DNA from 2 places in the Variovorax sp. P2_H12 genome. Region 2 is predicted to be linked to the other one. Evidence: riboswitches for the same ligand, from Rfam matches in the RefSeq annotation. Region 2 holds a riboswitch; the other holds the start of a gene.
The links. A riboswitch is a leader RNA that binds a small molecule or an ion and turns the genes downstream of it on or off. The one in region 2 is predicted to bind glycine.

Region 1 (5,938 bases), on a different contig from region 2:
GAACCGGCGTTGGGCTGCAGGCTGATGCCCGCGTAGCCGGTCGCTTCGCAGAGCCAGGCGCGCAGCTGGGCGTCGAGCTGCGCATAGCCCAGCATCTGCTCGGGCGGCGCGAACGGGTGGATGTCGGCGAACTCGGGCCAGGTGATCGGGATCATCTCGCTGGTCGCGTTGAGCTTCATGGTGCAGCTGCCCAGCGGGATCATGCTGCGGTCGAGCGCGAGGTCCTTGTCGCTCAGGCTGCGGATGTAGCGCAGCATCGCGGTTTCGCTCTTGTGGGTGTTGAACACCGGGTGCGTCAGGAAGGCGCTCGTGCGGCGCAAGTCCTCGGGCAGGCGCGGCGCCGCCGTGGCGGCGATGGCGTCGAAGTCGGGCGCCGGCGTGCCGGCCGGCGCGAACAGACCCCACAGCGTCACGACGTCGGCCCGCGTGGTGGTCTCGTCGAGCGAGACGCCCAGGTGGTGCTGCAGGCGGTGGCGCAGGTTGATGCCGGCGGCCTGTGCGCGTTCGTTGATCGCCTGCGTGTCGTCGCCGGTGCGGATCGTGAGCGAGTCGAAGGCGGTGCCGTTGACCAGCTCGCGGCCCAGTTGTTCGAGGCCCTGCGCCAGCACCGCGGTCAGCAGGGCGACGCGCTGCGCGATGCGGCGCAGGCCTTCGGGTCCATGGTAGACGGCGTACATGCTCGCCACCACCGCGGGCAGCACCTGCGCGGTGCAGATGTTCGAGGTCGCCTTCTCGCGCCGGATGTGCTGCTCGCGCGTCTGCAGCGCCAGCCGGTAGGCCGGCTGGCCGTGCGCGTCGACGCTGACGCCCACCAGCCGCCCGGGCAGCGAGCGCTTGAATTCGTCGCGGCAGGCCAGGTAGGCCGCATGCGGGCCGCCGTTGCACATCGGCATGCCGAAGCGCTGGGTGGTGCCGCAGACGATGTCCGCATCCCATTCGCCCGGCGGCGCCAGCAGCGTCAGCGCCAGCAGGTCGGCCGCGACGCAGAAGGCGGCCTCGCACTGGTGCGCGTGGCCGGCCAGCGGGCGCAGGTCGTGCACCTGGCCGGTGGTGGCCGGGTATTGCGCGAGCGCGCCGAAGAAGCCGCCGCTGGCCATCAGGTGCGGCAGCGTCTCGGAGGCGGTGCTGACCTTGACCTCGATGCCCAGCGGCGCGGCGCGCGTGCGGATCACCTCGATGGTCTGCGGATGGCAGTCGCCCGACACCAGGAACACGTTGCTCTTGCTCTTGACGCTGCGCCGGGCCAGCGTCATCGCCTCGGCCGCCGCGGTGGCCTCGTCGAGCATCGAGGCGTTGGCGATCGCCATGCCCGTGAGGTCGCAGACCATGGTCTGGAAATTGACCAGCGCCTCCATGCGGCCCTGCGAGATCTCGGCCTGGTAGGGCGTGTAGGCGGTGTACCAGGCCGGGTTCTCGAGCACGTTGCGCAGGATCACGCCGGGCGTGTGGGTGCCGTAGTAGCCCTGGCCGATGAAGTTCCTGGCCACCTTGTTCTTGGCGGCGATCGCCTTCAGCTCGGCCAGCGCATCGGCTTCGGTGATCGGCGGCGCCAGCCGCATCGGCCGGCGCCGGCGGATGGCCGGCGGCACGATGCCGTCGATCAGTTCGGCTCGCGTGGCCGAGCCGACGGCGGCGAGCATGCGGACTTCGTCCTCGGCTTCGATGCCGATGTGGCGCGCGATGAATTCTTCGGCGTTCTGGAGTTCGCTGAGCGAGGGGGAAGTGGGCAGCACGGGCGTCGGCATGGAAGGGTCCGGTCGGGCGTAGGGGTCAGTTGTCGGCGGAGAATTTCGCGTAGGCGGTTTCGTCGAGCAGCGGCTCGAGCTGCGCGGGGTCGCTCACGCGCACCTTGAAGAACCAGCCGGCATCCATTGGTGCGCTGTTGGCGAGCGAGGGATCGGCGCGCAGCGCCTCGTTGACCTCGGTGATTTCGCCCGACACCGGCATGAACACGTCGGCCGCAGCCTTGACCGACTCGACCACGCCGGCGACATCGCCCTGGGCGAAGCTCTTGCCGACTTCGGGCAGGTCGACGAAGACCACGTCGCCGAGGGCGTCCTGCGCATGCACCGTGATGCCGACCGTGACCAGCGCCGCGTCGGCTTCCTGCCGCACCCACTCGTGGTCCTTGGTGTACTTGAGGCTCATGAAAAACTCCTTGAAAAGTGTCTGGCTTGAAGAAATCGAGAAATCGAGAAATCGGGGGAGGCCTCAGCCCCGGTGGTAGCGCGCGGGAACGAAGGGCAGGGTGCTCACTTCCATCGGCACCGGCTTGCCGCGCACGATGGCCTGGATCCGTGTTCCGGGCTCGGCATAGGCCAGCGCGACGTAGCCCATCGCGACCGGCCGGTCGACGGTCGGGCCCAACAGTCCGCTGGTGACCTGGCCGATGGCCAGGCCGCCCTCGAAGGATTCGAGCATCGTGCCGTCGCGCACCGGAATGCGTTCCAGTGCCACCAGGCCGACCCGCTTGCGCTTGAGTGTCTCGTGGTCCAGGTGGCCGGCCGCGCCGTTGGCGGCGGTGAGCTGCGCCAGCACCCTGGCCGCGCCGGGGAAGCCGCCTTCGCGTGCGCCGCCCGTGCGCCGCACCTTCTGGATCGCCCAGCCGAGTGAGGCCTCGACCGGCGTGGTGCCAGCGTCGATGTCGCTGCCATAGAGGCACAGGCCGGCTTCCAGCCGCAGCGAGTTGCGCGCGCCCAGGCCGATCGGCTTCACTTCGGGCTGGGCCAGCAGCAGGCGGGCCAGTGGCTCGGCGTCGCGGGCGGCGACCGAGATCTCGAAACCGTCCTCGCCGGTGTAGCCGCTGCGCGTCACGAAGGCCGCGATGCCGCCGATCTGCACCGTGCCGCCGGTCATGAAGACGAAGCGCTCGATGCCGGGCGACAGGCGCGCCAACGCGGCCGCGGCCTGCGGCCCCTGGAGCGCCAGCAGCGCGTGGTCGGGCATCGGCAGCACCTGGCAGCGCTGGCCGATCCGGGCCGTGATGTGCGCGATGTCGGCCTGCTTGCAGGCGCCGTTGACGATCACGAACAGCGAATCCTGGCCTTCGTTGAAGAACATCAGGTCGTCGAGGATGCCGCCTTCGTCGTTCAGCAGCAGCCCATAGCGCTGCTTGCCGGGCGCCAGGCCGATCACGTCGACCGGCATCAGGCTCTCGAAGGCGGCGGCGGCATCGGGCCCGGCCAGGCGCAGCTGTCCCATGTGGGAGATGTCGAACAGGCCGGCGGCCTCGCGCGTGTGCTTGTGCTCGGCCATCAGGCCGGCGGGGTATTGCACCGGCATCGCGTAGCCGGCAAAGGGCACCATGCGGGCGCCGAGCTCCAGGTGGAGGCCGTGGAGCGGGGTCTTCTGCAGATCGTCGGATGCGGCGGCCAAGGGCGTATCTCCAAAGGGGCAGTCTAGTTCCATGGCGAGAAGCCATGGGCCACCCCTGCTGTCCGCTTTACCTGAGAGATTCGCCCCACGATCGGGGTTTGCTCCTTCGGTGGACGGACCGGCGCGACTGCGCGACGAACCGCCTCTCTCCAGCAAGGAAACGCCCGGGAACGGGCGCTTCGTCAGTCCTTTTGCCTGAGCGTTCGGGCCCGTGTTTCGAGGGACCTGCGCCTTCGGCGGTCCCATGGTGGCGGGACGCTCTCCTGACCGGGCGAGTGTAAGGGAATCGGCGGCCACCCGGCCGGCGTTTTTCAGTGCACGGCCGTCGAAGGCAGCAGCCGGTCGATGCGCTCGCGGATCGACTCGGCGCGTTCGGTGCCCGCTGCCTGTTCGATTTCGTCCAGCATCGCGCCCGCCACGGCCAGCATCGCGGTGCGGTCGCGGGCCTCCCGCAGCAGCTCGCGAAAGCGGTCGGCCAGCAGGGGATCGCGCCGCACGAACATGCGTTCGCACAGATCGAAAAGGAACATGCGCGTGGTGGCGAGCGAGCGCTTGCCGTCGAAGGCATCGGCCGCGGCCGGCGCGGGGTCGGCCGGCTGTTGCTGCTCCGGCGCCGGCACCGGCACGCGGTCGTGCGCCAGGGGGCCGCGATCCAGGAGGTAGCCTTCGCGCACCAGATGCAGCGCGACACGCCCGGCTTCGTCCCGGCCGCCGAACAGCTGGCCGAAGTCGGTCACCGACCGCTGGCCATCGGCCATCAGCAGCAGGGCGCGTTCGCGCTGGCCCAGGCTGCGGCAGCCGGGGCGGAGTTCATGGCGCGCCTTGTCGGTCTTGATGAGGAACATGGGATGCTGCGGCGTTCGGTGGTCGAGCGCCGCAGCATGGGCCTCTTGCGTGACGGCTTCGTGAAACCGTCCGCATCGGTGGGGTGCTACTTCGAGTAGACCAGGTCGCGCAAGCCGAGCGAGATGCCGGGCACGTAGGTGACCACCATCAGGCAGGCCAGGATCACCAGCACGAACGGGATGAGGTACGGCACGATGCGGTCGAGCGAGATGCGCGCCACGGTGCAGGCCGCGAACAGATTGACGCCGAAGGGCGGCGTGATCATGCCGAGCGCCAGGTTCACCACCATGACCAGCCCGAAGTGCACCGGATCGATGCCGAAGTGCATCGCCACCGGCGCCAGGATCGGCGCCAGCACGATGATCGCCGCGCTGGTCTCGATGAACATGCCGATCACGAACAGGGCGGCATTGACACCGAGCAGGAACATCGCCGGCGACTGCAGCACCTCCTGCAGCCAGCGGCCGATGGCGTCGGGCACGCCGGCGCGCGTGATCAGGAAGGCGAACAGCCCGGCGTTGGCGATGATGAACATGATCACCGACGAGGACACCACCGACTTGCGCAGCACCGCATAGAGTTCGGCCGGCCGGATCTCGCGGTAGATCAGCGTGCCGACGATCAGCGCGTACAGCACGGCCACCGCCGACGCCTCGGTGGGCGTGAAGATGCCGCCGTAGATGCCGCCGAGGATGATCACCGGCATCAGCAGCGCCCAGCCGGCGCGCCAGGTGGCGGTGCCGACGCCGAGCCGGCCGTCGCCGTCGTTCTTGCCCAGTCCCTTGAACTTGCAGTAGACGTAGACGAAGGCCATCAGGGCCAGGCTGATCAGGATGCCCGGGCCGAAGCCGGCGATGAACAGCTCGCCGATCGAGACCTCGGCGCTGACGCCGTAGAGGATCATCGGGATCGAGGGCGGGATGATCACGCCGAGTTCGGCGCTGGTGGCCTGCAGCGCGGCGGCGTAGCCCACCGGGTAGCCGTGCTTGATCAGCGCCGGGATCAGGATCGCGCCGATCGCGAAGGTGGTCGCCACCGAGGAGCCCGACACCGCGGCGAAGATCATGCAGGTCAGCACGCAGGTCATGGGCAGGCCGCCCTGCACGCCGCCCACCAGGCTCTTGGCGAAGTCGACCAGGCGGCGCGAGATGCCGCCGGTCTCCATCAGGTTGCCGGCCAGGATGAAGAAGGGAATGGCGGCGAGCGGAAACTTGTTGATCGCGTTGAACATCTCCTTGACGGAGATCAGCATGTTCGCGTTGGAGGCCTGGATGCCGAGCACCGAGGCCAGGCCGATGGAAACGGCGACGGAGATGGTGAGTGCGAAGCACACCACCATGGTCGTGATCATCACGGGGGTCATTGAGCGGTTTCCAGTTCGTTGCGCTTCGGGTCGATCAGGTTGGCGATGATGCCGATCACGCAGAACAGCCCGCCCACCGGCAGCGCCAGGTAGGCCCAGAACATCGAGACCGATTCGAGGCCGGCCATCGACTGCACGCTGCCGCGCTGCGCGTAATCCCAGCCCCACCAGATGATGACCGCGATCAGGGCCAGTGCGGCCAGGCACACCACCCAGTCGAGCACGCGGCGGACCTTCGGCGGACTCCAGCGGTAGAGCACGTCGACGCTGACCATCGCGCCCTGGCGGAAGGCGGTCGGGATGCCCAGGAAGACCATCCAGATCAGGCTGATGCGGATCAGGATCTCGGACCAT
Region 2 (5,938 bases):
TTCGAGCGCGCCCTGGGTCGGCGCCGGCGTGCCGGGCCGCAGGAACAGCACCGGCGTGGCGAGGCTCAGCAGCACCAGCGTCCAGCTCAGGCGTGGATGCGGCAGGCGGTGCTGCCACCAGAGAAAGGTCCCGCTGACAGCGGCGCCGAGCGCATAGCCGAACACCACTTCCGAGAGCGAATGCGCATCGAGCGCCAGCCGGGTGGCGCCGATGAAGGCGGCGAACAACCATCCGAGCAGTGCTGCGCCCACCCGGACCCGATGCTCCCAGCGCGAGACCACCAACCAGCAGGCCACCGGCCAGACGCTGGCCGCGATCGCGGTGTGGCCGCTGAAGCCGGTGAAATCGAGCGTGACGCTGCCGATGCCCCAGCCGAGGAAGGCGATCTTCGACACCGCGATCAGGGCGCCACCGAGGCCGAACAGCAGCACCCAGAGCACCGCCAGGGGCCGGGTGGCGCCGCGAATGCCGAGCCACACCGCGATCCAGAGCGCGGCGGGCAGCAGAAAACCGCTGTCACCGAACCAGGTGATCGCGTGGAGAATTTGACGGAGGCCGGGCATCGGACGGGCGTCAGCTGCCGAGCAGCACGCTCACGCGCCGCCGCAGGCTTTCGGGCTGCACCTCCACGCGGGGCACCGCGCCGCCGACATGGAGCCCCACGCGGCTGAAGAAGCCGCGCCGGAACGGCCGCACCATCGCGACGTTCTGGCCGGCGCGCGTCTCGACCCGGCTGAAGTACGAGCCCCACAGATTGGTCAGCGCCATCGGGATCACCGGCGGGTCGATGCCTTCGGCGCGGGCAGCGTCCAGGATCTTCATCACGCCGCCCTTGAACGGTTGCAGGCTGCCGTCGCGCGTGATCGCGCCTTCGGGAAAGATGGCGAGCAGGTCACCCTCGCGCAGCACCTGCACGGCCTCCGCGAAGGCCTTCTCGTAGGCCGCCGGGTCTTCCTTCTGGGGCGCGATCGGGATCGCCTTGGCCAACCGGAACAGCCCGCCGAGCACCGGCACGGCGAAGATCCGGTGGTCCATGATGAAGCGGATCGGGCGCGGGCTGGCGGCCATCAGCAGCACCGCGTCGATGAAGCTCACGTGGTTGCACACCAGCACCGCGGGCCCGTCGGCCGGGATGTGCTCCTGGCCCCGGATGTCGAAGCGGTAGACCAGGTGCGACAGCACCCAGGCCACGAAGCGCAGCAGGTATTCGGGAACCAGCATGAAGATGTAGAAAGCGACCACCGCGTTGGCGACGCCGGTGAACAGGAAGATCTGGGGAATCGTGAAGCCACCCTTCAGCAGCGCACCGGCGATGACCGAACTGGCGATCATGAAAAGCGCATTCAGGATGTTGTTGGCCGCGATGATACGAGCCCGGTGCGTGGGCTGGCTGCGCATCTGGATGAGCGCATACATCGGCACGCTGTAGAGCCCCGCGAACAGCGACAGCAGCCCCAGGTCGGCCATCACGCGCCAGTGGGCCGGCTGGGCCGAGAACGCGCCCAGCCCCATCTGCCCCACGGCCGGCAGCGCCCGCGACGCGAAATAGAGATCGATCGCGAACACGCTCATGCCGATGGCGCCCAGCGGCACCAGGCCGATCTCCACCTGGCGCCGGCTCAGCGTCTCGCACAACAGCGAGCCGATGCCGATGCCGACCGAGAACACCACCAGCAGCAGCGAGGCCACCTGCTCGTCGCCGTGCAGCACCTCCTTGGCGAAGCTCGGAAACTGGGCCAGGAAGACCGCGCCGAAGAACCACATCCACGAGATACCCAGCAGCGAGCGGAAGACGACCACGTTGCCGTGCGCCAGCTTCAGGTTGCGCCAGGTTTCGCTGACCGGATTCCAGTTGATCGACAGGCCGGGGTCGGTGGCCGGCGCCAGCGGGATCGCCTGCGCCACCGCCCGTCCGACCAGCGCCAGCAGCAGGCAGGCCACGGCCACCGTGGCATGGCCGACCTGCGGCAGGGCGACCAGCAGGCCTCCCGCGACCTGCCCGAGCAGGATCGCGACGAAGGTGCCCATCTCGACCATGCCGTTGCCCCCGGTGAGCTCGCGCGGCGTGAGCACCTGCGGCAGATAGGCGAACTTGACCGGGCCGAACAGGGTCGAGTGCAGCCCCATCAGGAACACGCAGCCGAGCAGCACGACGGCGTCCGCCCGCAGGAAGCCCCAGGCGGCGATGCCCATGATCGCGATCTCGAGGTTCTTGACGAAGCGGATCATCTTCGTCTTGTCGTACTTGTCCGTGAGTTGCCCCGCGGTGGCGGAGAACAGCAGAAAGGGCAGGATGAACAGGGCGCCGATCGCCAGCCCCGCCATGGCGGGCGACATCCAGGCCAGCTGCAGCTGGTAGGTCACCATCACCGTGAAGGCGAACTTGAACAGGTTGTCGTTGGCGGCGCCGGCGAACTGGGTCCAGAAAAAAGGCGCGAAGCGCCGCTGCCGCAACAAGGCGAACTGGTTGGCGTGGGCGGGCCCCTCGGGCAGGCTGGCGGACGAGACTTCGGAAGGATGGGTCATTCGAATGGGCGCAGCGGTCTGTTGGCTCAGGCCGTCAGGGCGGCGGCCCGCGAATTGTGCCGCAGGGTCTGCCGCCCCATCGCCTGCAGCGCATGCAGCACGGGAAGCGCCGCCAGGGCGGCCGTCAGGTGCTTGAGGCTGTGGCCCGACACCAGCTGCTGCGTCGCCTCGAGGATCGCAGGATCCGCCAGTTCGAACAGCTTGGCGAGCGCATAGAAGAAGACCACTCGGCCGAGCGCGAGGCCGATGGCGCCGGGCACCGGCCGTGCCAGCGCCAGCGCGAGAACCAGCGCCAGGCCGCCGAACTGCACCAACGCCCAAGGCAGCGCGTTGCCGCTGCGATGGCAGACTGCCACTGCCAGCAGCCCGCCGGCGAGCGTGACCCAGGCGGCTGGCCAGCCGGCGCGTGCGCTGACCCGCTCGCAGACAGCGACACCGACCAGCCCCGCGAAAGCCACCGCCATGCCGGCGCGATCCGCCGCCAGCCGCATGGGATCGGGCTGCAGGTGATAGAAGGCCGAGCCGAGTGCGGTGAGGATCAGGCCGGCGAAGAACATCCAGGCGCAATCCAGTGCATCGAAGGGCAGCGGCGCCAGGGCCTGCGGCAGCGGCGCGGCCTCCAGCAGCTCGTCGTGGGCGCGACCGAGCCAGTGCAGCCAGCGCAGGCCCCAGATGCCCACCACCGCGAAAGGCAGGTTGCTCAAGACGTCCATCGCGTTCGGCAGCGCACCCCAGGACCGGCCGTCGGCGAAGGGCGCGCCGCCCAGCGCCGGGTTCGGCACCGCGGGACCGAAGACCGCGGCGACCGATAGCAGCGCGGCGAGCGCCAGCAGTGCACGCTCGCGATGGGAGAGGGACGACGGCAGGGACATGGCAGACTCCGATGGGTGGCTCGACGAGGCGGAATCTAGGTTGTCGACCCCGCGCCGGGCATCGAGAATCGATACGGAGCACTTTTTCACCACTTCGGGTATCGCTTCGCAATACTCCCTCAGACATGAGCACCACCGTCGACCTGGTCAACGCACTCAAGAGCGAACTCAAGACCGCCCGCATGACCTATGCCGACCTGGCCAGATCGCTGGACATGGCGGAATCCAGCGTCAAGCGGATGCTGGCCAAGGGCGACATGCCGCTGACGCGGGTCGACGCGATCTGCCGGGCGCTCAAGATCGACTTCGCGGAGCTGGCCCGCCGGGTGGCGGACGCTCAGCCCCTGCTCAAGGAACTCACCCTCGAGCAGGAGAAGGCGGTGGTCAAGGACAAGAAGCTCCTTCTGCTGGCAATCTGCGTGCTGAGCCAGTGGACGCTGGAGCAGATCGTCGCCGCCTACCGGATCAGCGAGGCCGAGTGCATCGGCTACCTGGTCCAGCTCGACCGGATCGGCATCATCGAGCTGCGGCCGCTGAACCGCTACCGGCTCAAGCTCGCCAAGACCTTCCGCTGGCGTCCGCACGGGCCGGTGATGGATTTCTTCCGCGAAAACGTGGTGCTCGACTACTACCGCGGCGGTTTCGACGGCCCCGCCGAAGGCCTGCTGCTGGTGCACGGCTCGATCAGCAAGTCGCTGGCGCCGGCCTTCCTCGACCGGCTGCAACGGGTCGCGCAGGACTTCGCCCAGCAGCACCAGACCGATCAGAAGCTGTCGCCCAAGGAGCGCGAGGGTTACACGCTGCTGCTGGGCATGCGCAACTGGGAATTCGAGCTGTTCACGCGCCTGCGCCGGGCCTGACGCACACGAAACGGGTTTCCTCGATAAAATCCGGCGAGCAGAAAAGCGGACGCACCCGTCCCACCGATGGCGCAATCTCCCATGAACGCTCAGGTGAATCGCCAGGCGATTCGGCCACTGCCTATTTTTTGATCAATCGCCGACTGGAGAGTCACCACGCCAAGTGGTGCACCGAAGGAGCAAACCCGCTGCCGGGCGCAGCGGGTGAAACTCTCAGGTAACAGAGACAGGGGGAGCGGCAGTCTGAACCCCGGGTCTTGCCGCTTTCACAGTAAGCGCTAACGCCCGCCGTTCATGCCATCCCAAAAGGATTCGGACATGCGCGTGGTTGTACTTGGCGCCGGCTTGCTCGGCGTGACTTCGGCCTATTACCTTCAGCAGCTCGGTCATGAAGTGACCGTGGTCGACCGGCACGCGACGCCGGCGGCCAAGGCGCGCGGCCTGGCCGCGGTCGGTGCACATTCGCCCGCAGTGCGGCCCGGACTCGCAGCGCCCCGGACCGCACAACGCTGGACCAAGATGTGCGGCCGCATGCGCCGCCGGCTGGCCGGCCTGATCAACCAGGCCATGGGCACGCCGCCGCCGAAACGCGATCCTCTCGACCATCTCGTGCGCCTGGCCGCCTACAGCCGCAAGAGCGCGCGGGCGCTGCGCGACGAAGATGGCGTGCCGCAGGGCCCGCGGACGGCCGGCCTCCTGAACCTCTTCACCGACCCCGAGGCCTTCCGCGTGCGGACGGCCCGGGCAAGCCATTGGACGGGGCTCGGCTGCGAGGAGCGGCTGCTGTCGGCCGACGAAGCGATCGGCATGGAGCCGGCGCTGAAGGCGATCCGCGGCAAGCTGGCCGGGGCGACCCATGCACTCGAGGATCCGGCGCGCGATCCGACGCAATTCGCGGCCAGCCTGGTGTTCCTGTGCCGTGCGGCGGGCGTGCGCTTCATGACCCGGCACACGGTGGTCTCGCTCAAGGAGCGCGACGGCCGCCTCGACCACGTCGAACTGCTCGATGCCGCCGGCCAGCCCGCCACGCTGCGCGCCCAGGCCTACGTGCTGGCGCTGGGGGCCTCGAGCGTGCCGCACGCCGAGGACCTGGGCATCGACATGCCGCTGCGCTTCCTGCGCGAGTACATCGTCACCATGCCGATCCTGGACCCGGCGAAGGCGCCGCGCATCGCGCTGCGCGACCGGCAAGGCAAGCTGCGCATCACGCGCGTCGAAACGGCGGCCGGCGAGCAGTTGCGGATTCAGGCCGTCGTGCAGGCCGGGCTCGACGAGACGGCCGAGCCCGACTCGGACCGCTTCCAGGCGATCGTGCGCCGCACCGAGATGCTGCTGCCCGGCGTCGCCGACGCCAAGCAGGCCCGTTTCGAGACCGCCATGCATGCGGTCAGCACCAACCGGCTGCCGATGATCGGCAAGACGCGCTTGCCCAACCTGTTCCTGAATACCGCGCCCGGCACCAGAACCTGGATCCATGCCTGCGGCGCGGGCAAGTCGATCGCGCGCATCGTCAGCGGCCTGCGGCCCGAGCTCGATTTCGCCTTCCGGCGCCCCTAGGCCGGCGCTGCGCCGCTACAATCCGCACTCTGCAGGAGAGCGGGCCCACGGGCCCCACCGAAGGCGCAAACTCCCATAAACGCTCAGGTCGGCTCACAAGATGAGCCTGTACTGCAGTTCAC

Region 1: linked by a shared signal. The riboswitch ahead of gcvT (glycine cleavage system aminomethyltransferase GcvT) and the one ahead of AC1DYK_RS22530 (FAD-dependent oxidoreductase) in region 2 are both predicted to bind glycine.

Annotation. Positions count from the first base shown of each region.
Region 1 covers NZ_JBFUFO010000025.1:43,379-49,316, forward strand. The annotation lists gene gcvP (aminomethyl-transferring glycine dehydrogenase) at 1-1,745, opposite strand, end outside; gene gcvH (glycine cleavage system protein GcvH) at 1,771-2,148, opposite strand; gene gcvT (glycine cleavage system aminomethyltransferase GcvT) at 2,212-3,375, opposite strand; glycine riboswitch at 3,424-3,538, opposite strand; glycine riboswitch at 3,557-3,643, opposite strand; gene AC1DYK_RS19210 (hypothetical protein) at 3,687-4,220, opposite strand; gene AC1DYK_RS19215 (TRAP transporter large permease) at 4,307-5,584, opposite strand; gene AC1DYK_RS19220 (TRAP transporter small permease) at 5,581-5,938, opposite strand, start outside.
Region 2 covers NZ_JBFUFO010000029.1:121,570-127,507, forward strand. The annotation lists gene AC1DYK_RS22510 (phosphatase PAP2 family protein) at 1-564, opposite strand, end outside; gene AC1DYK_RS22515 (MFS transporter) at 575-2,527, opposite strand; gene AC1DYK_RS22520 (hypothetical protein) at 2,554-3,399, opposite strand; gene AC1DYK_RS22525 (helix-turn-helix domain-containing protein) at 3,525-4,259, shown strand; glycine riboswitch at 4,393-4,499, shown strand; gene AC1DYK_RS22530 (FAD-dependent oxidoreductase) at 4,578-5,816, shown strand; glycine riboswitch at 5,839-5,938, shown strand, end outside.